Regions from separate parts of the Rouxiella sp. Mn2063 genome, predicted to be linked through region 1. Evidence: predicted binding sites of a transcription regulator. Region 1 holds the regulator's gene; the other holds the start of a gene.

The links. The regulator LexA, encoded in region 1, represses DNA repair genes until DNA is damaged. The targets are predictions, from matches to a motif close to TNCTGTATGTACATACAGNA.
Region 2: the regulator LexA is predicted to act here: its motif matches at 2,031-2,050, upstream of rmuC (DNA recombination protein RmuC).

Annotation. Positions count from the first base shown of each region.
Region 1 covers NZ_JBMOUD010000004.1:405,223-408,502, reverse strand. Annotated here, with positions in the region: gene plsB (glycerol-3-phosphate 1-O-acyltransferase PlsB) at 1-957, opposite strand, end outside; gene ACL9RG_RS09360 (diacylglycerol kinase) at 1,085-1,453, shown strand; gene lexA (transcriptional repressor LexA) at 1,558-2,166, shown strand; gene zur (zinc uptake transcriptional repressor Zur) at 2,469-2,978, opposite strand; gene ACL9RG_RS09345 (phosphoethanolamine transferase) at 3,236-3,280, opposite strand, start outside.
Region 2 covers NZ_JBMOUD010000013.1:113,952-117,231, forward strand. Annotated here, with positions in the region: gene udp (uridine phosphorylase) at 1-383, shown strand, start outside; gene ACL9RG_RS17625 (tyrosine-protein phosphatase) at 501-1,283, shown strand; gene ACL9RG_RS17630 (DedA family protein) at 1,428-1,955, shown strand; gene rmuC (DNA recombination protein RmuC) at 2,096-3,280, shown strand, end outside.

The DNA.
Region 1 (3,280 bases):
GTAGAGCACATAAGAAAGCAGCAGGTAATCCATGTGGCTGCGATGGCAGGGCACATAGACAATTTCCTGGCCATCTTGCGCCAACTGACGCACACGTTCAGCGTTATTAACGTGGATACCTTTGTACAGCCGGTTCCAGGTCCAGCTTAAAACACGATCGGACAAACGCACGGCTTCATAGCTGAAATCCGCGGCAATCTCTTCCATCAGCGCGATAGCATTTTGCTTGGCTTTTTCATGGGTGATTTTTTTGCTGCGTGCTTCTTCTTCGACCGCTTTTTCAATCGCTTTAGACGCCAACAGTTTATTAAACAGATCCTGACGCACTGGTATGCGTGGCCCTACGGCAGCCAGACGTTGACGAGAGAAATGCATTCTCGCTACGCGCGCCAGTTTTTGCGCAATAATGGTATCCGTGCCATGTTCCGTTGCCATATGGCGCAGGGACACAGTATTGGAGAAGCGCACGAAACTGTCTCGCCCTAACCACAGCACGGCAAAGAATTTCTGCACGCCGTTCAGGACGCGTAAATGTGGCGTTTCCTGGCTTTCTCGGCCAGGGGAACGGCCAAACATTACCGATACCGGCAACAGTTGGATATCTAGATTCTGATTATTACGATGTAAGTCCAAATAATCGTGGAACAGTTTTACCGACTCTTCTTTCGGCTTGTAATAGCTGAAAACGCGCGGGCCTTCCCCAATAAACACGTGGCTTGGCAATTGCACGCCATCTATGTCCAGAGGAACAAGGGGATCGGGCAAATTTAGCGCCAGGCATTGTGCCCGTAGTGTCAATAAATCGGTTTTGGAGTTATAAGGCAAAACGTACACGATCGGCCGAGTGGTATCTAAACGCAACTCGGTAATAGGATCTGTAGGAATGACCTTGCTCTTTACCAGCAATTTTAGCGGTAAATTCAATAGGGTATAATAAAGTCTACGCCAACCTGACATAAAAAGATGAAGCCTCTTGTTAGCAATTTCGCCGCAAGGATACCAGAAACTTGAATTGAGATCCGTGGTGATAGGTTTGGCGATACAGGCTAGAATACCTGCAATTTCCAATTAGGACGGATAAGTTATGGCAAATCAAGTGACTGGATTAACCAGAATAATTAAAGCCGCTGGTTATTCTCTTAAAGGGCTGACCGCAGCCTGGAAGCATGAAGCTGCATTCCGTGAAGAAGCGATTGTCGTCCTTGTCGCTATCTTACTGGCATTTTGGCTCGATGTGAGTACTACAGAGCGCATTTTATTGATTGGCGTCGCGCTTTTAGTTGTTGTGGTTGAATTATTAAACAGCGCAATAGAAGCGGCTATTGACCGAATCGGGCCGGAAATCCACCCGTTGTCAGGGCGTGCCAAGGATATGGGATCGGCTGCGGTATTTATTACGCTCATTTTTGCTGTCTTTACCTGGTTGGCTATCTTATTACCGCGCTGGTTGTGAGATGGCTCGCAGGTTAATCCCTGTTTTTATTCACTCTTAGGTTTTCATTGCCTGATTAGCTGTATATACTCACAGCTGGACTGTATAAACAACCAGGGGGCGGAATGAAAGCATTAACTACCAGACAACAAGAGGTCTATGACCTTATTCGTGATCATATCTCTAGCACCGGTATGCCGCCAACCCGTGCTGAGATCGCGACGCGTCTGGGATTCCGTTCTCCTAACGCAGCTGAAGAGCACCTCAAAGCGCTGGCACGTAAAGGCGTCATTGAAATTGTTTCTGGCGCCTCACGTGGTATTCGTTTGCTGATGGAAGAGGAAGAAGGTTTACCTCTCATTGGGCGTGTTGCCGCTGGTGAGCCGCTGCTGGCAACTCAGCATATCGAAGGCCACTACCAAGTCGATCCAAGTATGTTTAAACCAAGCGCCGATTTCTTGCTACGTGTTAGCGGTATGTCTATGCGTGATATTGGTATTCTGGACGGCGATCTGTTGGCGGTGCATAAAACGCAGGATGTGCGAAACGGCCAGGTGGTCGTTGCGCGCATTGATGATGAAGTCACGGTTAAACGTTTGAAGAAACAAGGCAACACCGTGCAGCTTCTGCCTGAAAATAGCGAATTCGAGCCTATCGTGGTTGACCTTCGCGAGCAGAGTTTCAGTATTGAAGGGCTTGCGGTTGGCGTTATTCGCAACGGTAACTGGATCTAATACCAAGCGGTATTAATGTCTAGTTTCCTGTTATAGAACTCACCTTTGTAAATAAACCCAATAAACTTCGAGATGAAGGTAGGCGGCAATCGACAGACAAATCTGTCAAGAGCAGATTTGAACACTGCTTGCAGCGACCCCTTTGGGGCAAGGCTCGCGGATGAGCAGAGTCACTGCAGCCAACCACCCTACAACTTGAAATATGGCGGGTAAAAGGTGAGTTTTCGTTTATAACGTGCCGTATAACAAATACGCTGCGTATTATCAGCGATTTTGACACTTAGCGAAAATTATCCCTATAACTAACGTTTTTTAACGTTAATACTATGGTCGTGATCGCAATGTTCTTTGCTATCGCAAGCTTCTACTACCGAACACTCTCTGCATAAACCGTGCGCTTCAACGACGGAATGACGCAGAGCAAAGCCAGAATCATTAGCAAGCGTGGCTAAACGTTCTTCAATGCCTTCCGTCGTTTTTTCAGTTACTAACCCACAACGGTCACAAATAAACAGAGCTGAAGTGTGGCTTGGCTCTTCAAAGTGGTGGCACAACACATAGCTGTTTGCTGATTCTACGCGGTGAATAAAACCTTGTTCCAACAGAAAATCCAACGCGCGATAAACAGTTGGTGGCTTAGCCTGAGGTTCCACAACGCGTAGTAAATCTAGCAGATCATAGGCACTGATCGCCCCAGGCTGTTGGATCATCAGCCGAAGCACTTCGAGCCGCTGTGGCGTTAGCCGAACATTACGCTGTAGGCACAGACGTTCAGCTTGCTTAAGCAGGTTTTCAGAGTGGGATGAATTCATGATTTGCTCTCTGCACAAAGTAAGCTCAGATTTTAACATGTTTCGAGACAATCGCCGATACCCTGGCGACACACAGTTTGGTTGCTACACTCTGTTTTTGTGTTCTGTGACATAGTGAGACTTATGCCTGCCTGGCTTTAGGATATAAATCTATTAGCGATTGACTTTATTATTCACTATATAAGCCAGCTTTGTGTCCATACAAATATAGGCGCAAATGTAAGCCATCAAAGATGATGGCTTTTTTGATGAATTGGCTATTCGTCAATAAGTGACATATAGTTTTTAACGTTGTTATTAAA
Region 2 (3,280 bases), on a different contig from region 1:
AGTTCCCTGCGGTCGCTGATTTTGCTTGTACGACTGCATTGGTTGAGGCCGCAAAATCAGTCGGTGCCACCACTCATATTGGTGTGACCGCTTCTTCTGATACTTTCTATCCGGGTCAGGAACGTTATGACACCTATTCCGGCCGTGTTGTGCGTCGTTTTAAAGAGTCGATGCAAGAATGGCAGGAAATGGGCGTGATGAACTATGAAATGGAATCTGCCACGCTACTGACTATGTGTGCGAGCCAGGGTCTGCGCGCCGGAATGGTCGCCGGTGTAATCGTTAACCGCACCCAGCAAGAGATCCCTAATGCGGAAACCATGAAACAAACCGAAAGTCATGCGGTGAAAATCGTGGTTGAGGCTGCGCGTCACCTGATCTAATAGGCTACCTATTGGAATAATCGACTGAAACGGGCCACTTTTGCGGCCCGTTTTTTTATCTCACCGCGTGAATCTGTTAAGGTCAGTCTCAACATTGATGGAATAATGAGAGGCAATATGACGGCAACGATTTTACTTCACCCTTCTTTAACTCCTTTAGGCGGTGGTATTAATTTTCGCGAACTTGGGGGTAATATCGCCGCCGATGGCCGCCGAATCAAACGCGGATGGCTTTACCGCTCTGGTGCGCTTAATCAACTAACGGATAAGGATTGTCACTTCCTCAGCCAAATTCCTGTTGCCCATATTCTTGATTACCGTGATAGCGACGAAGTTGCCGACAAGCCCGATATTATCTGGTCTGGCTGCCAGTATCATCATGCGCCAGCTAACCCGCTAAGCGACGTGATCAGTGCTAATCTCGAACAGCTCAGTGCACAAACCATTGCAGGATTTGATCCTGAAAAGTTTATGCAAGAACTGTATCGTCGCCTGCCGTTTAATAATTCAGCTTATAAACAGCTCGTCGCTATTTTGCGTCAGCCAAACGGCGGGGCATTAGTACAGCATTGTGCGGTAGGGAAAGATCGTACCGGCATCGGCTCGGCATTAGTGCTCTTTGCTTTAGGGGCAGATAAGAACACCGTGATTGAGGATTATCTGCTGACTGACACCACGCTAGCGCCTTTTCGTGAGCAGTTGCTGGCGAGAATGTCCCTTAACCTTGGCAAAATAGCGTTGGATAAGTTCGGCTATGTGCTCTCGGTACGTGAAAGCTTCATTGATACCGCTATTGCTGAAATTGAAGTACGTTACGGCTCAACGGATAGTTGGTTAGAAAAAGAGTATGGCGTGACGGCACAAGTACGTGAGTCATTGCGCGAGCGTTACCTGGAATAGCATTTTCATTCAGGTTTTGTTGCGGAATTTCGCGGTGGAATGCACTACTCTTGGCTGCAATATGTCTCATGGCCATGTTGTTTAACCGCAACTTGGATTGCTTTGCGAGACTTTGCTTGAGGTAAACCAAGAGGATGCCGATCTTTGACCTTAAATGACATTATTCATTACACCACTGAATTTGTACGCCAGCATCAGAGCTGGGCGGTGCCTATCGCCTTTGTACTGGCATTTGGTGAGTCATTGGCCTTTCTCTCATTATTACTGCCTGCGACGGTAATTTTACTCGGGCTTGGCGCGTTGATTGGTGAAAGCGGTATCCCCTTCTGGCCTGTTTGGGCCGGAGCGGCAGCCGGCGCTTTCTTTGGTGACTGGCTGTCCTACTGGGTTGGCGTGCATTACAAAGATCGTGTCCACGGGTTTTGGCCCTTCACTCGTCACCCACAGATGCTGGATCGTGGTCACCGCTTTTTTGAGCGTTGGGGGATTGCAGGTGCATTTATCGGGCGATTTTTTGGCCCGTTACGCGCCGTTGTTCCTCTGGTGGCTGGCATTTGTGAGATGCCGCAGCGCTATTTTCAGCTCGCTAATGTGGCCTCGGCTTTGCTATGGGCATTTGGTGTCCTAGCGCCAGGCGCTTTTGGTATCCAATGGTTGAGTCGCTGGTTCTAAGACGGTTGTAAGCGTGGCTTTGAAGCAGAATGAATTGCGATATGTCACGCAACCCAGGGCAGCAGCCAGAAAAGCATCTGGACATCCATACAGTATGCCTTTAACGTGCTTGGTAACAGATTCATTGTGATGGAGAAACCGTGGATACCAGTATTATTTACGCGGTGGGTAGTGGGCTAGTCGGCCTGCTGCTCGGTTGGCTTATTGTCAGCTTAAAGCAGCAACAGCGGCAGACGCAATTCGAAACCCAGCTCAAATTAGGGGAGCAAGCGCTTTCGCAAGTTCACCTTGAAGCCGACAACCTTAAAGCCGAGCGCCAACAGCAGCAGCAGCATTTACGTCAACTTGAGCAAGAGCTGCGTGCGCTTGATAGCCGCTATGCTGCCAGCCAAGAGAAACTCCAACTGCTTGCACATTGGCAGTCAGAATGTGAGCAGCTCAATCAGGAACTGCGTGCCCAGCGAGAAATTAACAGCGCGCAGGAAGCAGAGCTGAGGGAGGCTACGACGCGTCTTGATGAAACTCGCCTGGCGGCTGAAGATAAACAACGACTGTTGATCAACAGCGAGCAGCGTCTCACCAGCCAGTTTGAAAATCTCGCTAATCGTATCTTTGAGCAAAGTGGCCGCCGTGCCGATGAACAAAACAAGCAAAGCTTAGATAAACTGCTGTTACCGTTGCGTGAGCAGCTCGATGGGTTTCGCCGTCAGGTACAAGACAGCTTTGGCCAGGAAGCTCGTGAACGCCACACGCTGACCCATGAAATTCGCAATTTGCAGCAGCTCAATGCGCAAATGGCTCGCGAAGCCATCAACCTGACCAAGGCCCTCAAAGGCGATAACAAAACTCAAGGTAACTGGGGCGAAGTGGTATTGAGCCGCGTGCTAGAAGCTTCAGGCCTGCGTGAAGGCTATGAATATCAGACCCAGGTTAGTGTGCAGACAGAAAACAACAGTCGCATGCAGCCTGATGTTGTCGTACGTTTGCCGCAAAACAAAGATGTCGTGATCGATGCCAAGATGTCTTTGGTCGCTTATGAGCGCTATTTTAACGGCGAAGATGAAGGCGAACGAGAAGCCGCGCTCAACGAGCATATTGCTTCTGTGCGTGGACATATTCGCCTGCTAGGACGCAAAGACTACCAACAGCTCCCTGGCTTGCGAAGCCTCGATTATGTGCTGATGTTCATCCCGGTCGAACCCGCGTTTTTACTCGCTATCGACCGTGAACCTGAGCTTATCAGCGAAGCGTTGCAACATAATATTATGCTAGTCAGCCCGACGACGTTGCTGGTGGCTCTGCGTACTATCAGTAATCTCTGGCGT